4 regions of the Streptomyces sp. NPDC040545 genome follow, and region 2 is predicted to be linked to each of the others. Evidence: riboswitches for the same ligand, from Rfam matches in the RefSeq annotation. Region 2 holds a riboswitch; each other region holds the start of a gene.

Region 1 (4,997 bases), on a different contig from region 2:
AGGCCGCCGGCCGGTCCTTCGACATCATGGAGTCCGAGTCGTACCCGGGCGTGATCTCCTCGCACAGCTGGATGGACATGGACTGGACCGAGCGGGTCTACAAGCTCGGCGGCTTCATCGCCTCGTACATGAGCGGCGCCGAGGGATTCAGCGCCGAGGCGAAGCGGACGGACGCGCTGCGCGACAAGTACAACGTCGGCTACGGGTACGGCACCGACATGAACGGCGTCGGCGGCTGGCCCGGACCGCGCGGGGCCGGCACCCCGAACCCGGTGCGCTACCCGTTCCGCAGCACCGACGGCGGATCCGTCATCGACCGGCAGACCACCGGCTCGCGCACGTGGGACCTCAACACCGACGGCGCCTCGCACTACGGCCTGGTCCCCGACTGGATCGAGGACATCCGCCTCGTCGGCGGCCAGGGCGTGGTGGACGACCTGTTCAAGGGCGCCGAGTCCTACCTGACCACCTGGGGGAACTCCGAGAAACACAAGTCCGGGGTGAACCTCGCCACGGGCTCCCCGGCCTCGGCGTCGAGCGCGGAGTGGTGGAACCCCTTCGTGAACTACTCCCCGGGCCGGGCCGTGGACGGGGACTCGGGCACCCGCTGGGCGAGCGAGTGGAACGACAGCCAGTGGCTGCGCATCGACCTCGGATCCGCGAACCGGGTGGGGCGCATCACGCTCGACTGGGAGGCCGCGTACGGGAAGGCGTACCGCATCGAGGTCTCCACGGACGACACGAACTGGCAGACCGTCTGGTCCACGACCGCGGGTGACGGCGGCCTGGACACGGCCCGCTTCTCCGGGGTGCCGGCCCGCTACGTCCGCATCCAGGGAATCGAGCGCGGCACCAAGTGGGGGTACTCGCTCCACGAGGTCGGCGTCTACAGCAGCTGATCCCGCCGAAGACGAGTCCAGGGGCCGGGGCCGGCCGGATCTGCTGATCCGGCCGGTCCCGGCCGCCATGGCACCGCACGGCACGGCACGCACCAGGCACCACGCACCGCTGCACGAACCGAAAGGAACGCCCATGGCACGGATGCCCTCGGCCGAGCGGCGCCGGCAGCTGACCGAGGCCGCCATCCGCGCGATGACCCGGGACGGCGTCGCCGCGACGACGACCAGGTCGATCGCCGCCGAGGCGGGCGTGTCCCTGAGCGTCTTCCACTACTGCTTCGAATCCAAGCAGGCCCTCCTCGAATCCGTCATCGCGGCGATCACCGACCACAGCGTCACCGTGGTGAGGGAGGCGATCCAGCCGAAGGCCACCCTTCGGGAGACCGTCCGGGCGGGCTTCCAGGCGTACTGGGACCATGTGTCCGCCCACCCGGGCGAACACATGCTCACCTACGAACTCACCCAGTACGCCCTGCGCCGGCCGGACTTCGCGCACCTGGCGCGGCGGCAGTACGAGCGGTACTGCGACACGTACACCGAGCTGATCGAGCAGCTCCGTCACCACATGGCCTTCGAACTCCGCGTGCCCGTGAGCGTGCTGGCCCGCTATCTGGCCGCCATGACCGACGGGCTGACGCTGAACCATCTCGCTCTGGGCGACGACAGGATCTCGGCGGACGTCCTCGACATGATCACCGACCATGTGGCGGGCCTCGTCGGCGACGACGGTCCGGAAGAGACGGCCTAGACCTCGGCGCGTACCTGCCGGGCCGCCTCGACCAGGTTCTCCAGGGAGGCCCGGGTCTCCGGCCAGCCCCGGGTCTTCAGGCCGCAGTCGGGATTGACCCACAGCCGCTCCGCCGGGATGGCCCCCAAGCCCTTGCGCAGCAGGGCCGCCGCCTCGGCGACGGAGGGGATCCGCGGCGAGTGGATGTCCCAGACCCCGGGGCCGACCTCGCGCGGGTAGCCGGCGCCTGCCAGTTCACCGGCAACCTGCATGTGGGAACGAGCGGCTTCCAGGCTGATGACGTCGGCGTCGAGGTCCTCGATGGCCTCCACGATGTCGCCGAACTCGGCGTAGCACATGTGCGTGTGGATCTGGGTGTCCGCGCGGACTCCGGCGGTGGTGAGCCGGAAGGACTCGGTGGCCCAGGCGAGGTAGGCGGCGTGGTCGGCGGCCCGCAGCGGGAGGGTCTCGCGCAGGGCGGGCTCGTCGACCTGGATGACCGGGGTGCCGGCCGCCTCCAGGTCGCCCACCTCGTCGCGCAGGGCCAGCGCCACCTGGCGGGCGGTGTCGCCGAGGGGCTGGTCGTCGCGGACGAAGGACCAGGCGAGCATGGTGACGGGGCCGGTCAGCATGCCCTTGACCGGCTTGGACGTCTGCGACTGGGCGTACGTGGTCCAGTGCACGGTCATCGGGTCGGGGCGGGAGATGTCGCCGGCCAGGACGGGCGGACGGACGTAGCGGGTGCCGTAGGACTGGACCCAGCCGTGCTGGGTGGCCAGATATCCGGTGAGCTGCTCGGCGAAGTACTGGACCATGTCGTTGCGTTCGGGCTCGCCGTGCACCAGGACGTCGATGCCGGCCTTCTCCTGGAAGGCCAGGACCTCCCGGATCTCGGCCCGGATGCGGTCCTCGTAGCCGGCGGTGCCGATGCGCCCGGCCCGCAGGTCGGCGCGGGCCGTGCGCAGTTCGGTGGTCTGCGGGAACGATCCGATCGTGGTCGTCGGGAGCAGCGGGAGACCCAGGTGCGCCCGCTGGGCGGCGGTCCGCTCCGCGTACGACCGGGCGCGCCGCCCGTCGGCGTCGGTGACGGCGGCGGTGCGGGCCCGAACCGCCGGATCGTGGGTGAGGGCCGAGCCGGCGCGGGAGGCCAGGTCGGCCCGGTTGGAGGCGAGTTCGGCGGCGATGGCGTCCGTGCCGCGGGCCAGGCCCCGGGCCAGGGTGGCGACCTCCGCGGTCTTCTGGCGGGCGAAGGCGAGCCAGCGGCGGACCTGCGGGTCGATGTCCCGTTCGGCGGTGGCGTCCAGCGGCACGTGGAGCAGGGAGCAGGAGGTGGCCACGTCCACCCGGCCGGCGAGCCCGAGGAGGGTTCCCAGGGTGGCGAGGGACTTCTCGTAGTCGTTGATCCAGATGTTACGGCCGCCCACGACACCGGCGACGAGGCGCTTGCCGGGCAGGCCTCCGACGGCGGCGAGGTCGTCGAGGTTCGCGGCCGCGGCCTCGGTGAAGTCCAGGGCGAGACCTTCGACGGGTGCCTTGGCCAGGACGGGCAGGGCTTCGCCGAGCCGGTCGAAGTAGGAGGCGACGAGCAGCCTGGGCCGGTCGGTCAGGCCGCCGAGCTCCCGGTACGCGCGGGCGGTGGCGTTCAGTTCGGCCGGGGTGCGGTCCTGCACCAGGGCGGGCTCGTCCAGTTGCACCCACTCGGCTCCGGCGGCGCGCAGGTCGGCCAGGACCTGGGCGTAGACGGGCAGGAGCCGGTCGAGCAGGGCCAGCGGGTCGAAGCCGGCGGCGACTGCGGGGGCGGGCTTGGCCAGCAGCAGGTAGGTGACGGGGCCGACCAGGACCGGGCGGGGGGTGTGGCCCAGCCCGAGCGCTTCCTCCAGCTGGGCGACCTGCTGGGTGGAGTCGGCGGTGAAGACGGTGTCGGGGCCGAGTTCGGGCACCAGGTAGTGGTAGTTGGTGTCGAACCACTTGGTCATCTCCAGCGGTGCCACCTCCTGGGTACCGCGTGCCATCGCGAAGTACCCGTCGAGCGGGTCGGCCGCGACGGCGGCGCGGTGCCGCTCGGGGACGGCGCCGACCATCACGCTGGTGTCGAGCACGTGGTCGTAGTACGAGAAGTCACCGGTCGGCACCTCGGTGATGCCGGCGTCGGCGAGCTGCTGCCAGTTGGTGCGGCGCAGGTCGCGGGCGGTCTCCCGGAGGGCGTCGGCGGTGACGCGGCCCTTCCAGTAGCCCTCGACGGACTTCTTCAGTTCACGGTTCTGGCCCTGTCGGGGGTAGCCGTACACGGTGGCCACGGTGGGCCGTCCTGCGGCGGGGGTCGTGCGGGTCACGGAACTCTCCTTCGCGAGCGTTCTCCTGTGGACCCGGTGAGGGGCCGAGGGCGCGAAGGGATGACGAACCGGGCGGATCCCGACCGGGTACGGGTGCGTGCAGCTGCACGCGTCCGCGGTCGTCCGCCTGATGTGTCGCCGACCCGCCCACGAGGTCACCGGGATTTCCGTGCGCGATCGGTCGCGTACGGGCAACGGGCAGGTCTTCGGACTCGCGGGCACGTCTCGTCGTACGGATGCCGTACGAGACTCCTACTGGCCGTCGCTTCCCAGACCCGTCCGGGCCCAGTGCGTATGACGGCGGTCGTTCCCGCTCACCGCTGCGGGGCAGTCCCGGATTCCCACCGGGTTCCCTCTTACGACGCATCCCGCCTGGCGGACGGGGCGAACCAGCTGCCCGGCCAGAGTAGACGGCGTTCCCCGCCGGCGCGCGGAGTTGTCCGGCATCCGGATGGCGGGGTGTGAGACCCACGGGGTCAAAATCCAGCCATTGAGTGAATTGCGTCACTGAGGCGCGAGTTGTGTCCCTCATGTCCGTTTACCGGATCGAACTGCCCGGTCGGCGCAGTACGTTGCAGCTCTCTGCAACGAGATCACTCGATGACCACCGGAAGACCGAGGAAGTATGGGTTCCCCGATGAGCGCCCGCCCGAGGGCTGCCCTCGTCGTACGCGCCGCCCTGGTGTCCGTGCTGGCCTGCGGCGGCCTCACCGCCTGTGCCGCCGACGAGGAGGAGCTGCGGTACGCGACCGACTACGCGGGCCACGAACCGCTGGGCGTGGTCGGGTACCCCACCTCCGAGTCCCTCGAGATCACCCAGAAGCTGGTCTGGCGGCTCGCCGACGGCAAGGCCGGGGAGGTGGAGTCGCTCGCCGCCGAGCCCGATGACGCGAAGGGGGACGTCGAGCGGACCGCCCGGAACTGGATCCGGGCCTTCCACGAGGGCGCCCAGGGGAAGGTGACCGCGGAGTTCTACGACGAGGGGTCCGTGCGGCAGCTCGTCGTCGTGTACTTCCACGACACGGGCCAGACCAAGTC
Region 2 (4,997 bases):
ATCATGTGCTGCTCGGAGGGCGTCAGCTTCGCCAGGTCGGCGACGTCCGAGTGGAGGTCGACCTCCTCGACGGTCCAGGTGTTCTTGATCGCGTCCCGGTAGCGCTCGTAGAAGTCCGGGTAGCGCATCGGGCGGAGCGTGAGCTCGAAGCCCGGGTCCAGGAGGTTCTTCTGGTCGTTGGAGCTCATTACTGGCAGGCCTCGCAGGACTCGGGGTTCTCAAGGGAGCAGGCCAGCGCCTCGGCGTCGGCGACCGCCTGCGGCAGCTCGACGGGGGTGGCCGCCTGGGCGGCGCGGGCGATCTTCGTCGCAGGGCGCGAGCGCAGGTAGTAGGTGGTCTTCAGGCCCTGCTTCCAGGCGTACGCGTACATCGAGCTGAGCTTGCCGATGGTGGGCGTCTCCAGGAACAGGTTCAGCGACTGCGACTGGTCCAGGAACGGCGTACGGGCCGCCGCCATGTCGATCAGACCGCGCTGCGGGATCTCCCACGCCGTGCGGTACAGCTCGCGGACCTCCGCCGGGATCCAGCTGAAGCCCTGGACCGAGCCGGAGGAGTCGCGCAGCGCCTCGCGGGTCTGGGCGTCCCACACGCCGAGCTGCTTCAGCTCCTCCACCAGGTAGCCGTTCACCTGGAGGAACTCACCGCTGAGCGTCTCGCGCTTGAAGAGGTTGGAGACCTGCGGCTCGATGCACTCGTACACGCCGGCGATCGAGGCGATCGTGGCGGTCGGGGCGATGGCCAGGAGCAGGGAGTTGCGCATACCGGTCTCGGCGACGCGGGCGCGCAGCGCGTCCCAGCGCTCCGGCCAGTTCAGCTCGACGTCGTAGTGGTCCGGGTGCAGGACACCACGGGCGGTACGGGTCTGCTCCCAGGCCGGCAGCGGGCCGCTGCGCTCGGCGAGGTCGCAGGAGGCCTCGTACGCGGCCAGCATGATGCGCTCGGAGAGCTTGGTGGACAGGGCCCTCGCCTCGGGGGAGTCGAAGGGCAGCTTCAGCTTGAAGAAGACGTCCTGGAGGCCCATCGCGCCCAGGCCCACCGGGCGCCAGCGGGCGTTGGAGCGGCCGGCCTGCTCGGTCGGGTAGAAGTTGATGTCCACCACGCGGTCGAGGAAGGTGACGGCGGTGCGGACGGTCTCGTCGATCCGCTCCCAGTCGATCTCGCCGTCCACGACGAAGGCGCCCAGGTTGACCGAGCCGAGGTTGCAGACGGCCGTCTCGCCGTCGTTGGTGACCTCGATGATCTCGGTGCACAGGTTCGAGGAGTGCACGACCGTGCCCGGCTCGGCGGTCTGGTTCGCCGTGCGGTTGGAGGCGTCCTTGAAGGTCATCCAGCCCTGGCCGGTCTGCGCGAGGGTGCGCATCATCCGGCCGTACAGGTCGCGGGCGGGCATGGTCTTGCGGGCCAGGCCGTCCGCCTCGGCCTTGCGGTAGGCGGCGTCGAACTCGTCACCCCACAGGTCGACCAGCTCGGGGACGTCGGCCGGGGAGAACAGCGACCAGTCGGCGTCGGCGTTCACACGGCGCATGAACTCGTCCGGCACCCAGTGGGCGAGGTTCAGGTTGTGCGTACGGCGCTGGTCCTCACCGGTGTTGTCGCGGAGCTCCAGGAACTCCTCGATGTCCGCGTGCCAGGTCTCCAGGTAGACGGCGGCGGCGCCCTTGCGGCGGCCACCCTGGTTCACGGCGGCGACGGAGGCGTCGAGGGTCTTCAGGAACGGCACGATGCCGTTGGAGTGGCCGTTGGTGCCACGGATCAGCGAACCGCGGGCGCGGATGCGGGAGTACGAGAGGCCGATGCCGCCGGCGTGCTTGGAGAGGCGGGCGACCTGGTGGTAGCGGTCGTAGATCGAGTCGAGCTCGTCCAGCGGGGAGTCCAGCAGGTAGCAGGAGGACATCTGCGGGTGCCGGGTACCGGAGTTGAAGAGCGTGGGGGAGGACGGCAGGTAGTCCAGGCGGCTCATCAGCCGGTAGAGCGAGGCCACTTCCTCCACGGCCTGGACGCTGTCGTCGGCGGCCAGACCGCAGGCCACGCGCAGCATGAAGTACTGCGGGGTCTCGATGACCTGACGGGTGATCGGGTGACGCAGCAGGTAGCGGCTGTGCAGGGTGCGCAGGCCGAAGAAGCCGAAGCGGTCGTCGGCGCCCTCGGCGAGGGTCAGTTCGACGAGCGAGTCGAGCCGGCCCGCGTGGGTGCGGACGAACTCGGCCGTGCGGTCGGCGATGAGGCCCTCGCGGTGGCCGACCTCGACGGAGGCCGAGAAGGACGTCGAGCCCTGGCTCGCGGCCTCGTCGCGCACGGCCAGCGTCAGCAGGCGGGCGGCGAGCCGGGAGTAGGCCGGGTCCTCGGAGATCAGACCGGCGGCGGCCTCCGTGGCCAGCCCGCGCAGTTCGGCGTCGTCGGCGGCGGAGCTGCGGCCGCGCAGCGCGGAGGCCGCGACCCGGCCGGGGTCGGTGTCGGGGAGGTCCGCCGTAAGTTCGGTGAGGGTACGCAGCAGCGTGGCCCCCGGGCCCTCGGTGTTGTCGCCAGAAGTGGACTCGGCGCGCGGTGCGGAAGGCGCGATGGTCACGGCGGGAGCTCTCCCTCGCTCGGCCCGGTCATCGGCGGAGCGGGGCGCGGGCGGGCGCATGCGGGCGCGACGAGAACGCGTACCCCGCATGGCGTCCACCGGCCCAACCGCGAGGCCCGGACGAATCGGCACCCGGTTCGGTCGAGCCGGGCGCGCTGTCGGCAGGTCATCGGACTTGGCGTCCGGTAGCCGGACACTTCATACCGTTGCGGGACAGTTCCGGATTCGCACCGGATTCCCCTGCGGCGACAGCAGGCATGAGCATACATGTGGGGGCGGCCCTGTGCGGTAACCCCCACATGTAGTGTCGGCGTGGCTACAGCTTGAGCCGGTAAGTGAAGAGTGTCAGACCCTCGATCGGCGCCCAGTCCCGCTCCGGAGTGCGTACGAAGCCCAGGCGCGCGTAGATCCGGTGGGCGCCGCCCATGCTGCGCTGGGTGGAGAGAACCAGGCCGGTCACGCCCTCCAGGGCCCGCGCCCGCTCGACGCAGGCCCGCACCAGAGCCTCGCCGGCGCCTTGGCCGCGCGCCTCGTGGGCGACCGCGAGCATCCGGAACTCCGCCTCGTCGGGGGCCGCGATGTCGGCGAGCGGACTGCCCGGAGCGGCGAAGGTCACACCGCCCAGCACCCGCCCCTCGCGTTCGGCGACGAGCACTTCGGCCTGGGCGGCCCGGCCGGCCACGTCGCGCAGCACGTTCAGATAGTGGTCGTCCTCGTTGAAGTCCAGATGCCCGTCGGCGAGGTAGGCCCGCGCCGTGATCTCACCCAGCTCCGCGTACTCGGCGGGCAGCGCCGTTCTGATCACCATGTCCATGCGGTCGAGTGTGCAGGACGGGCCGGCGCCGGTGCCGGGCGCGGACCCGGCGAAGGCCCCGCCGGAAGCATCCGGCGGGGCCTTCGGTGTGCGGGGCGGCTCAGCAGCAGCGGAAGCCCTCGCGGGGGTCCGCCTCGCGGGCGTCCGTACGGGCGCGTTCGAAGGCGCGGCGGGTCAGGACCTCCGCGTCCGGGTCGTGGGAGCGGGCATGGGCCACGTACCGGTCGTACGCGGCCTCCCCGGAGAACTCCCGTACGTAGAACCGGGCCCTGGCCAGCACGCTCCGTACGGTGCTCACGCCACCGGCTCCTTGACGTGTCCGCCGCCCGCCTCCGGGCCCGCCGCGGCGAGCTCCGCCCGCTCCTCGGCGGTCGCGATCAGTCCGGCCGGGGCGACGATCTTCGACTCGGTCCACGGGGTCTCGGAGAGGGCCGCCGACGCCGGGTCGCGGACGGCCTTGAGGCAGGTCCGGGCCGCGTCCGCGAGGACCACGATGATCAGGACCGCGAAGAAGGCGCACAGGACGCCGTCGACCGTGGCGTTGGTGACCACGGTGTGCATGTCGTCCATGTTCTTCGCCGGCGCCAGGACCTTGCCGGCGTCGATTCCGGCCTGGTACTTGTCGCGCTGGGCGAAGAAGCCGACCTTCACGTCGTCGGAGAAGATCTTCTGGTAGCTCGCGGTGAGGGTCACCGTCGCGTCCCAGACCAGCGGAACGCCCGTCACCCAGGCCCACTTGAGCCGGCCGGACTTGATCAGCAGCGTGGTGCAGACGGCCAGTGCGACCGCGGCGAGCAGCTGGTTGGCGATGCCGAAGAGCGGGAAGAGCTGGTTGATGCCGCCGAGCGGGTCCTTGATGCCGACCCACAGGAAGTAGCCCCAGCCTCCCACGACGATCGCGCTCGCGAACCACACGCCGGGCTTCCAGCTGACGTCCTTGAAGGACTTGTGCACGTTGCCGAGGGTGTCCTGGAGCATGAACCGGCCCACGCGGGTGCCGGCGTCGAGCGTCGTCAGGATGAAGAGCGCCTCGAACATGATGGCGAAGTGGTACCAGAAGGCCTTCATCCCGGCGCCGCCGACCACGGCGGAGAAGATCTCCGACATTCCGAGTGCGAAGGTCGGCGCGCCACCCGTGCGCGAGAGCAGGCTGGCTTCCTCGACGTCCTTCGCGGCCTGGGCGAGCGCTTCCGGGGAGATCGCGAAGCCGAAGTGGGTCACCGCCTGGGAGGCGGACTCGACGGTGGTGCCGATGACCCCGCCGGGGGAGTTGACCGCGAAGAAGAGCCCGGGCTCGATGATGCAGGCCGCGATGATCGCCATGACGGCGACGAAGGACTCGGTCAGCATGGCGCCGTAGCCGATCATGCGGACCTGGGTCTCCTTCTGGATCATCTTCGGGGTGGTTCCCGAGGAGACCAGGGCGTGGAAGCCGGAGAGCGCGCCACAGGCGATGGTGATGAAGACGAAGGGGAACATCGACCCGGCGAAGACCGGTCCGTCGCCGCTCGCCGCGAATTCGGTGACCGAGGGCATCTTCAGGGTGGGCATCGCGATGACCACGCCGAGCGCGAGGAGCGCGATGGTGCCGACCTTCATGAAGGTGGAGAGGTAGTC
Region 3 (4,997 bases), on a different contig from region 2:
AGCTGGGTGACAAGGTCGGCGAGAAGACCTCCGCCAAGGGTTACCGCGCCGGTCAGATCGCCTCGGCCGGTCTCGTCTCCCTCGCGCACGGCACCAACGACGCGCAGAAGACGATGGGCATCATCACCCTGGCCCTCATCGCCGGCGGCGCGATCGCGCCCGACGCGAACCCGCCAGTCTGGGTCATCGTCTCCGCCGGTATGGCCATCGCGATGGGCACCTACCTGGGCGGCTGGCGCATCATCCGCACCATGGGCAGCGGCCTGACCGACCTGCACCCGCAGCAGGGCTTCGCCGCCCAGACCTCGGCCGCGTCCGTCATCCTCGCCTCCTCGAACCTGGGCTTCTCGCTCTCCACCACCCACTCGTGCTCGGGTGCGGTCATGGGTGCGGGCCTGGGCCGCAAGGGCGGTGTGGTCCGCTGGTCCACCGCGACCCGCATGTTCATCGCCTGGGGCCTGACCCTGCCGGCCGCCGCGCTGGTCTCGGCCGGTGCCGAGCTGGTCATGCGCATCGGTGACGTCGGCATCGCCGCGGTCACGCTCTTCCTGATCGGCTCCTGCCTGGCCATCTGGTTCATCTCGCGCCGCCAGGTCGTCGACCACAACAACGTCAACGAGGTGGAGCCGGCCCGCGCCGAGGAGCCGGGCGTCGTCACCACAGCGATCGCCGCGGTCACCGTCCCGCCGACCGTCGCCGCCGCCGGTACCACCGCCGCGGCGACGACCGCCGAGGTGACGGACGAAGCCCTCAAGGCCACCATCCCGGCCGCGACGCAGACCCCGGCGGCTCCGGCCGCCGCGGTCTGACCGAGACAGAGACACAAGAGGAAACCGCAGTATGAAGATCGACTGGGAAGCGCTCGGCTCCGTCTTCGGGGTCAGCCTCTTCGCGACCGTCGCCCTCGTGGCCCTCTTCACCCTGGGCCTGGTGGGCCTGTCCAAGCACGAGACCGCCACCGAGCAGGGCGGCACCGCCACCCTCGCCCGCAGCGGCGCGTACGCCTGCTTCGCGGTCATCGCCGCGGCCGTGGGCTACGGGATCTACCTGATCGTCGCCTGATCCGCCGTCCCGCGGCCGACCGGGCGTGAAGGCTCCCTCCGGGTTTGTCCCGGAGGGAGCTTTTCGCATCCCGCGCCCCCTCCCGCGCTCCTGCCGCGCCCCGGCCGCGCCGCAGGTCAACGGCGAGTTGACGGGCCTTCGGCGTGCGTGGTGGACTGCCGGAGCCAATACGGCGGCATGGAGAGGAAGTCCGGTGCGAATCCGGCGCGGTCCCGCCACTGTCACCGGAACCGCACGCCGCGCGTGCGTCCCGGGAGCCAGGAACTCTCGCCGCCGGACACGTCGAACCAGGGCGCGGACCCTGAGTGAGGACATACCTGTCACCATGCGTGCCGATCGCGTCTTCGCGTACGGCGCCACGGCGGGCCTGATCGGCGACCGGATCCTCGGGGATCCGCGCCGAGGGCACCCCGTGGCCGCCTTCGGACGGGCCGCCGCCGCCGTCGAACGCTCCCTGTGGCGCGACGACCGCGCCCGGGGCCTCCTGCACACCCTGGTGTGCGCCGGGGGCGCGGCCGCCGTCGGAGCGCTGGGCGCCCGAGCCGTGCGCTCCCGGCCCGCAGCCGTCCGTATCGCCCTGACGGCCGCCGCCACCTGGGCCGTCGTGGGCGGCACCTCCCTGGGCCGTGAGGCCCGCGCCATCGGCGGCGCGCTCGCCGCCGGGGACGTCGAGGTGGCCCGGGAGCGGCTGCCCCACCTGTGCGGACGCGACCCGCAGGCCCTGGACGGGCAGCAGATGGCCCGCGCCGTCGTGGAATCCGTCGCCGAGAACACCTCCGACGCGGTGGTCGGTGCCCTCGTGTGGGGCGCCGTCGCCGGAGTCCCCGGGCTGCTGGCCTTCCGAGCCGTGAACACCCTGGACGCGATGGTCGGCCACAAGTCCCCCCGCTACCTGCGCTACGGCTGGGCCTCCGCCCGGCTCGACGACCTGGCCGGCTGGCCGGGGGCCCGGCTGACGGCGGTCGCCGCCGTGCTGGCCGGCCCCGACCGGCGGGGCGCCGTACGGGCCTGGCGCGCGGACGCCGCCGCGCACCCGAGCCCGAACGCCGGACCCGTCGAGGCCTCCTTCGCCGGGGCGCTGGGCGTCAGACTGGGCGGAACCCTCGCGTACGGCGGCCGGGTCGAGCACCGGGCCGTCCTGAACGGCGGGGCGGGGCGGCCGGTGGAGGTCGCGGACATCGAGCGGGCGGTACGGCTGTCGCGGCAGGTGACCTGGCTGGCCCTGGGCGCCTGCGTGGCCGCCCGGCTGCTGGTCTCCCGTACGGCACGGAGAGGACGGCGCGGATGAGCGGCGCGAAGCGCGGCGGGGGTCTGCTGGTCGCGGGCACCACGTCGGACGCGGGCAAGAGCGTGGTCACGGCGGGCATCTGCCGCTGGCTGGCCCGGCAGGGTGTGAAGGTCGCGCCGTTCAAGGCGCAGAACATGTCGCTGAACTCCTTCGTGACGCTGGAGGGCGCCGAGATCGGGCGCGCCCAGGCCATGCAGGCCCAGGCGGCCCGCGTGGAGCCGACCGCGCTGATGAACCCGGTGCTGCTCAAGCCCGGTAGTGACCGCAGCAGCCAGGTGGTGCTGCTGGGCAAGCCGGTGGGCGAGATGAGCGCCCGCGGGTTCTTCGGGGGGGCTGGGGGGTCGGCCGCCGGAAAGGCGCTGCACGGCGGTCGCCAGGAGCAGCTGCTCGGCATCGTCACGGACTGCCTGGAGCAGCTGCGGGGCACGTATGACGCCGTGATCTGCGAGGGGGCGGGGAGTCCGGCCGAGATCAACCTGCGCCGGACCGACATCGTGAACATGGGGATCGCGCGGGCCGCGCGGTTCCCGGTGGTCGTGGTCGGGGACATCGACCGCGGCGGCGTCTTCGCGTCCTTCTTCGGGACGACGGCGCTGCTCTCCCCCGAGGACCAGTCCCTGATCGCGGGATACATGGTCAACAAGTTCCGCGGCGACGTGTCCCTGCTGGAGCCGGGCATGGAGATGCTCCGCGGCCTGACGGGCCGTGCCACGTACGGGGTGCTGCCGTTCCAGCACGGCCTCGGCATCGACGAGGAGGACGGCCTGCGGGTCTCCCTGCGCGGGGCGGTACGCGAGTCCGTGGTCGCTCCGCCGGTGGGCGAGGACGTACTGCGGGTCGCCGTGTGCGCGGTGCCGCTGATGTCGAACTTCACGGACGTCGACGCGCTCGCGGCGGAGCCGGGGGTCGTGGTGCGGTTCGTGGACCGGGCCGAGGAACTGGCCGACGCGGACCTGGTCGTCGTACCCGGCACCCGGGGCACGGTGAAGGCCCTTCAGTGGCTGCGCGAACGCGGGCTGGCGGACGCCCTGCTGCGGCGCGCCGCCGAGGGGCGGCCGGTCCTGGGCATCTGCGGCGGGTTCCAGGTGCTGGGCGAGCGGATCTCGGACGAGGTCGAATCGAAGGCGGGCGAGGTCGACGGCCTCGGCCTGCTCCCCGTACGCGTCCGCTTCGAGCGCGAGAAGACCCTGGCCCGGCCGGTGGGCTCGGCGCTGGGCGAGGAGGTCGCGGGCTACGAGATCCACCACGGCGTCGCCGAGGTGCTGGGCGGCGAGGCCTTCCTGGACGGCTGCCGGGTCGGGTCGGTGTGGGGCACCCACTGGCACGGATCGCTGGAGTCGGACGGCTTCCGCCGGGCGTTCCTGCGGGAGGTGGCCACGGCCGCCGGCCGCCGCTTCGTCCCGGCGCCGGACACCTCGTTCGCCGCGCTGCGGGAGGAGCAGCTGGACCTGCTCGGCGACCTGATCGAAGAACACGCCGATACGCGTGCGCTGCTCCAGCTGATCGAGAACGGCGCCCCGGCCGCCCTCCCCTTCCTTCCACCGGGCGCCCCGTGACGGGCCCGGTCCCGCACGTTCAGCCCCGCCGGCGTTCGAGGCGCGGAGTCCGGGGCGGAGCCCCGGCAACGGCGCCGCACCCCGCCACGGTCCACAGCTTCCAAGGAGTGAGCAACACATGAGCACCCCGTATCCGTTCACCGCAGTGGTCGGCCAGTCCGACCTGCGGCTGGCGCTCCTGCTCAACGCCGTGAGCCCGGCGGTCGGCGGGGTGCTCGTGCGCGGTGAGAAGGGGACCGCCAAGTCCACCGCCGTCCGCGCGCTGTCCGCACTGCTGCCGCAGGTCGACGTCGTGTCCGGCTGCCGGTTCAGCTGCGCGCCCACCGCGCCGGACCCGGCCTGCCCGGACGGTCCGCACGAGGCCGGCCCCGGCGGCGCCCGGCCCGCCCGCATGGTGGAGCTGCCCGTCGGCGCCTCCGAGGACCGGCTCGTCGGCGCCCTCGACATCGAACGGGCCCTCGCCGAGGGCGTGAAGGCGTTCGAGCCCGGGCTGCTCGCCGACGCCCACCGCGGAATCCTCTACGTCGACGAGGTCAACCTCCTCCACGACCACCTGATCGACCTGCTGCTGGACGCCGCCGCGATGGGCGCCTCGTACGTGGAGCGCGAGGGCGTCTCCGTCCGGCACGCCGCCCGCTTCCTGCTCGTCGGCACGATGAACCCCGAGGAGGGCGAGCTGCGGCCGCAGCTCCTGGACCGGTTCGGGCTCACCGTCGAGGTGGCCGCCTCCCGCGAGCCCTCCCAGCGCGTCGAGGTGGTCCGCCGCCGGCTCGCCTACGAGGACGACCCCGCGGGCTTCGCGACCCGCTGGGCCGCGGACGAGCACGAGGTCCGCGCCCGGGTGGTGGCCGCGCGGGCGCTGCTGCCGAAGGTGTCGCTCGGCGACACCGCGCTGCTGCAGATCGCGGCGACCTGCGCCGGGTTCGAGGTCGACGGGATGCGTGCCGACATCGTCATGGCCCGGACCGCGACCGCACTGGCCGCCTGGGCCGGGCGGACCGACGTCCGCAAGGAGGACGTCCGGCAGGCCGCCCTGCTGGCGCTCCCGCACCGGCGGCGCCGGAACCCCTTCGACGCGCCGGGGCTGGACG
Region 4 (4,997 bases), on a different contig from region 2:
CTCTGTGCCTAACAAGGAGCTGCGGCCGCCGAACCCGGCTCGGGGCCGAAGCTGAGCAATGCTGCCGAACCGCCGGGGCGAACTTCCTGGATGGCCGAAATCAGGGCGTGAGTCGGGCCAGTCGGTTCTTCCTGACCGCCGTGTCCGGCGGGCCGCTGCACCGACTCTGACATTGACACCGAGTGCCATCAAGGAGGTACATCTGCCAAGGTCTGCGAATCTTCAGCAGCGAAATTGCCAAGGTTGCGAAGGGTTCGGGTCGTGAAGATCCCCGTATTCTGGCGTCGCGTGTCGAGCCCGGAACGGCGAGGGAGTGCGGTGAGCAAGACGTACGCGGGAGCGCGGCTGCGACGGCTGCGCGAGGAGCGCCGGATGACCCAGGCCGACCTGGCCCGGGTGCTCGCCATCTCCCCCAGCTACCTCAACCAGATGGAGCACGACTCCCGGCCGCTCACCGTTCCGGTCCTGCTGCGGCTCACCGAGGCCTTCGGGGTGGATCCGGGGTTCTTCTCCGAGCGCGACACCAGCCGGCTGGTCGCCGACCTGCGCGAGGCGCTCGCGAACGAGGTGGCGCAGGCCCGGGTCTCCCCCTCCGACCTGGCCGAACTGGCCACCCGCATGCCCGCGGTGGCCTCGGTCCTGCTGGACCTGGGCCGGCGCAGCCAGCTCCTGGCCGAGCGGCTCGCCGACGCCGCCGACGGCCGGGACGCGGCCACGGACAGCCCGCGCTCGCCCCACGAGGAGATCCGCGAGTTCTTCTACCGGCGGCAGAACTACCTCCACGACACCGATCTCGCCGCCGAAGGCCTCGCCGCCGAGATCGGCATCCGCCCGGGGGACGTCATCCGCGCGCTGACCCGGCGGCTCTCCGGCCGGCACGGGATCCGGACGGCCACGGACTCCGACCGGCTGCACCACTACGACCCCACCGCCCGCGTGCTGCACCTGTCGAACCGGCTCCGGCCGGGGCAGCAGGCGTTCCGGATGGCCACGCAGCTGGCGCTGATCGAGTACGGGGACGAGCTGGACCGGCTGGCCGCCGAGGACTTCCCGCCCGGCTCCCCCGTCCACGCCCTCGCGCGCATCGGCATCGCCAACCACTTCGCGGGCGCGCTCATCCTCCCGTACCGCGCCTTCCACACGGCCGCCGAGGAGTTCCGCTACGACATCGAGCGGCTCACCGACCACTTCGGGATCGGCTACGAGACGGTCTGCCACCGGCTGAGCACCCTGCAGCGGCCCAGGCTGCGCGGGGTTCCCTTCTCCTTCGTCCGGGTGGACCGGGCCGGCAACATGTCCAAGCGGCAGTCGGCGACGGGATTCCACTTCTCCCGCGCGGGCGGCACCTGCCCGCTGTGGAACGTGTACGAGGCCTTCGCCGCGCCCGGCCGCATCCACGTCCAGGTGGCCGCCATGCCCGACGGGCAGCGGTACCTGTGGACCGCCCGGGCCGTCACCCGCCACCGCGGCGGCTGGGGCGAGCCCGGCAAGACCTTCGCGATCGGGCTCGGCTGCGAGATCCGGCACGCCTCGCGGCTCGTGTACGCCGACGGGCTCGACCTCGACAACACGGCGGCCGCCACCCCCATCGGCATGGGCTGCCGCCTCTGCGAACGCCTGGACTGCCCGCAGCGGGCCGTGCCGCCGCTCGGGCGGGCGCTGGCCGTGGACGAGAACAGCAGCACCTTCATCCCGTATCCGGTGACCAGGAACCCGGCCCCGGCACGGGACTGAGCGGGCGTCAGACTTCCGGCGGCAGACGGCTGCCGTCAGGCGGCGGGCGGCGCGGCCGGATGGCGAAGGCGCGCGGCGGCGGCTCTGGACTTACTAGGACGTCCAACTATATGTTCGTGGCACAAGGTCCGCGGTGCAGGGAAGCCGGTGAGAAACCGGCACGGTCCCGCCACTGTGACCGGGGAGTGTGCTGCCATCCACACGCCACTGACGAGGTCTGTCGGGAAGGCGGGCGGCACGCGGGGATCCGGGAGTCAGGATACCGGCCGCGGATGTTCCGTGTTGTCCACGAGGATGGAGCAGACACGCATGGCACCGGTTTGTACCCACGACCCTGGTGATCCGGCGGAGCGCACGCACACGTTCGCGCGCTCGTAGGTCGTCTCTGTCGACCAGTCCCACGACCCTCCCCAGCGGCGCACCCGATCGGGTGCCGTCCGCCGGTCGGCCGTGCCATCCCCGGATCCCACCTGACGAGAGCAGGCACCCATGGTCCGTGAACTCACCCATTTCATCGGCGGCAAGCACACCACCGGATCCTCCGGTCTCTTCACCGACGTGTACGACCCCAACACCGGCACCGTCCAGGCCCGGGTCCCGCTCGCGGGGCGGGCCGACACGGAGGCCGCCATCGCGAACGCCGAGGAGGCGCAGGCCGACTGGGGGCAGTGGAACCCGCAGCGCCGCTCGCGCGTACTGCTGCGCTTCCTCCAGCTGGTCGAGGGCGAACGGGACTCCCTCGCCCGGCTGTTGTCCTCCGAGCACGGCAAGACCGTCGCCGACGCCCACGGCGACCTGCAACGCGGCCTGGAGGTGGTCGAGTTCGCCACCGGTGTCCCGCACCTGCTCAAGGGCGAGTTCACCGACAACGCGGGCACCGGGATCGACGTGCATTCCCTGCGCTCACCGCTGGGCGTGGTCGCCGGGATCACCCCTTTCAACTTCCCCGCGATGATCCCCCTGTGGCAGGCCGCACCCGCCCTGGCCTGCGGCAACTCCTTCATCCTCAAGCCCTCCGAGCGCGACCCCTCCGTACCGCTGCGCCTCGCCGAGCTGTTCCTGGAGGCCGGTCTGCCGCCCGGCGTGCTCAACGTGGTCAACGGCGGCAAGGAGGCCGTTGACACCCTCCTCGAAGACCCGCGCGTGCAGGCCCTCGGCTTCGTCGGCTCCACCCCGGTCGCCGCGCACATCTACGCCACCGCCGCGGCCCACGGCAAGCGCGCCCAGTGCTTCGGCGGCGCCAAGAACCACATGATCGTGATGCCCGACGCCGACCTCGACCAGGCCGTGGAGGCCCTCATCGGCGCCGGCTACGGCTCCGCGGGCGAGCGCTGCATGGCCATTGCCGTCGCCGTACCCGTCGGCGAGGAGACCGCGAACGCCCTCGTGGCCAAGCTGACGGAACGCATCGCCACCCTGCGCGTGGGCCGCTCCGACGACCCCGAGGCCGACTTCGGGCCGCTGGTCAGCCAGGACGCGCTGGACCGGGTGAACCGCTACGTCGGCATCGGAGCCACCGAGGGCGCCGAACTCGTCGTGGACGGGCGCGGGTTCACCCTGCCCGGGCACGAGGACGGCTTCTTCGCCGGAGCGACCCTCTTCGACCGCGTGACCCCGCACATGCGGATCTACCGCGAGGAGATCTTCGGCCCGGTGCTGTCCGTCGTACGGGCCGCCGACTACGAGGAGGCCCTGCGCCTGCCCACCGAGCACCCGTACGGCAACGGCGTCGCGATCTTCACCCGTGACGGAGACACGGCGCGCGACTTCACCCGACGGGTGGGCGCCGGCATGGTCGGCGTCAACGTGCCGATTCCCGTCCCCGTGGCGTACCACACCTTCGGCGGCTGGAAGCGGTCCGGCTTCGGCGACCTGAACCAGCACGGCCCCGACTCGATCCGCTTCTACACCCGCACCAAGACCGTCACCTCGCGCTGGCCCTCCGGGGCCAAGGAGAGCGCGAGCTTCACCATCCCGACGATGGGATGAGCCCGGTGACCCTCACCCTCAGCCCCGATCAGCTCGCCCTCGCCGAGGTCACCCTCGACTTCGCCCAGGAGCAGCTCGGTCCGTACGCCGTCACCTGGGACCAGGACAAGCACTTCCCGCTGGACGTGATCCGCAAGGCGGCGGACCTCGGGCTCGGCGGCGTCTACGTCCGTGAGGAACACGGCGGTTCCGGCCTCGGCCGCAGCGACGGTGTCCTCGTCTTCGAGACCCTCGCCACCGGTTGCCCCTCCATCGCCGGGTACCTCTCCATCCACAACATGGTCGCCTGGATGATCGACCGGTACGGGGACGCGGACCAGCGGGCCCGCTGGCTCCCCGGCCTGTGCTCCGCCCGGTCCCTGGGCAGCTACTGCCTGACCGAGCCCGGTGCCGGCTCCGACGCGGCCGGGCTGCGCACCCGGGCCGAGCGCACGGACGACGGCTATGTGCTGACCGGGGTCAAGCAGTTCATCTCCGGCGCCGGCGCCTCCGAGGTCTACATCGTCATGGCGCGCACCGGCGGGGAGGGCGCGGGCGGCGTCTCCGCGTTCGTCGTCGAACGCGCGGATGCCGGGGTCTCCTTCGGACCGAACGAGCGCAAGATGGGCTGGAACGCCCAGCCCACCCGCCAGGTGATCCTCGACGGGGTCCGCGTCCCCGCCGGCCGGCGGCTCGGCGCCGAGGGCGACGGCTTCCGCATCGCCATGAACGGCCTCAACGGCGGCCGCCTCGGCATCGCCGCCTGCTCGCTGGGCGGTGCGCAGAGCGCGCTGGACCGCAGCCTCGCGTACCTGGCCGACCGGGAGGCGTTCGGGGCCCGGCTGCTGGACGCCCAGGCCCTGCAGTTCCGGCTCGCGGACATGGCCACCGAGCTGGCCGCGGCCCGCGCGCTGGTCCGGCAGGCCGCCGACGCGCTGGACCGGGGCGACCCGCTGGCCCCGCAGCTGTGCGCGATGGCCAAGCGGTTCGCCACGGACACCGGCTACGCGGTCGCCGACCGGGCCCTCCAGCTCCACGGAGGTTACGGCTACTTGAGCGAGTACGGCATCGAGAAGATCGTCCGCGACCTTCGGGTCCACCAGATCCTGGAAGGCACCAACGAGGTCATGCGCATCATCGTCGCCCGCGGGCTCACGGAGGCCCTGCGATGAACCACGGCACCCCCGGGGCCCAGGGCCAGGACCCGGACCAGGAGCACGTGCTCCTGCGGACCGAGGGCCACACCGCCTACATCACCCTCAACCGCCCGAGGGCCCTCAACGCCCTCACCCACG

Evidence for each region. Region 2 has a riboswitch for cobalamin ahead of ACZ573_RS03390 (ribonucleoside-diphosphate reductase subunit alpha). Riboswitches for the same ligand answer to the same signal wherever they lie in the genome.
Region 1: it holds a riboswitch for cobalamin, as region 2 does, so the genes downstream of both, metE (5-methyltetrahydropteroyltriglutamate--homocysteine S-methyltransferase) here and ACZ573_RS03390 (ribonucleoside-diphosphate reductase subunit alpha) in region 2, are expected to answer to the same signal.
Region 3: it holds a riboswitch for cobalamin, as region 2 does, so the genes downstream of both, ACZ573_RS22195 (cobalamin biosynthesis protein) here and ACZ573_RS03390 (ribonucleoside-diphosphate reductase subunit alpha) in region 2, are expected to answer to the same signal.
Region 4: it holds a riboswitch for cobalamin, as region 2 does, so the genes downstream of both, ACZ573_RS09380 (CoA-acylating methylmalonate-semialdehyde dehydrogenase) here and ACZ573_RS03390 (ribonucleoside-diphosphate reductase subunit alpha) in region 2, are expected to answer to the same signal.

What each region holds. Positions count from the first base shown of each region.
Region 1 is NZ_JBVIWA010000021.1:140,478-145,474, reverse strand. It holds gene ACZ573_RS31605 (galactose-binding domain-containing protein) at 1-899, shown strand, start outside; gene ACZ573_RS31600 (TetR/AcrR family transcriptional regulator) at 1,033-1,647, shown strand; gene metE (5-methyltetrahydropteroyltriglutamate--homocysteine S-methyltransferase) at 1,644-3,959, opposite strand; cobalamin riboswitch at 4,140-4,368, opposite strand; gene ACZ573_RS31590 (hypothetical protein) at 4,597-4,997, shown strand, end outside.
Region 2 is NZ_JBVIWA010000001.1:697,304-702,300, forward strand. It holds gene ACZ573_RS03385 (ribonucleotide-diphosphate reductase subunit beta) at 1-188, opposite strand, end outside; gene ACZ573_RS03390 (ribonucleoside-diphosphate reductase subunit alpha) at 188-2,566, opposite strand; cobalamin riboswitch at 2,710-2,831, opposite strand; gene ACZ573_RS03395 (GNAT family N-acetyltransferase) at 2,883-3,380, opposite strand; gene ACZ573_RS03400 (CstA-like transporter-associated (seleno)protein) at 3,481-3,678, opposite strand; gene ACZ573_RS03405 (carbon starvation CstA family protein) at 3,675-4,997, opposite strand, start outside.
Region 3 is NZ_JBVIWA010000011.1:207,976-212,972, reverse strand. It holds gene ACZ573_RS22205 (inorganic phosphate transporter) at 1-809, shown strand, start outside; gene ACZ573_RS22200 (hypothetical protein) at 841-1,062, shown strand; cobalamin riboswitch at 1,197-1,351, shown strand; gene ACZ573_RS22195 (cobalamin biosynthesis protein) at 1,388-2,350, shown strand; gene ACZ573_RS22190 (cobyric acid synthase) at 2,347-3,906, shown strand; gene ACZ573_RS22185 (putative cobaltochelatase) at 4,025-4,997, shown strand, end outside.
Region 4 is NZ_JBVIWA010000003.1:287,379-292,375, forward strand. It holds gene ACZ573_RS09375 (short-chain fatty acyl-CoA regulator family protein) at 319-1,734, shown strand; cobalamin riboswitch at 1,849-2,019, shown strand; gene ACZ573_RS09380 (CoA-acylating methylmalonate-semialdehyde dehydrogenase) at 2,224-3,723, shown strand; gene ACZ573_RS09385 (acyl-CoA dehydrogenase family protein) at 3,720-4,874, shown strand; gene ACZ573_RS09390 (enoyl-CoA hydratase/isomerase family protein) at 4,871-4,997, shown strand, end outside.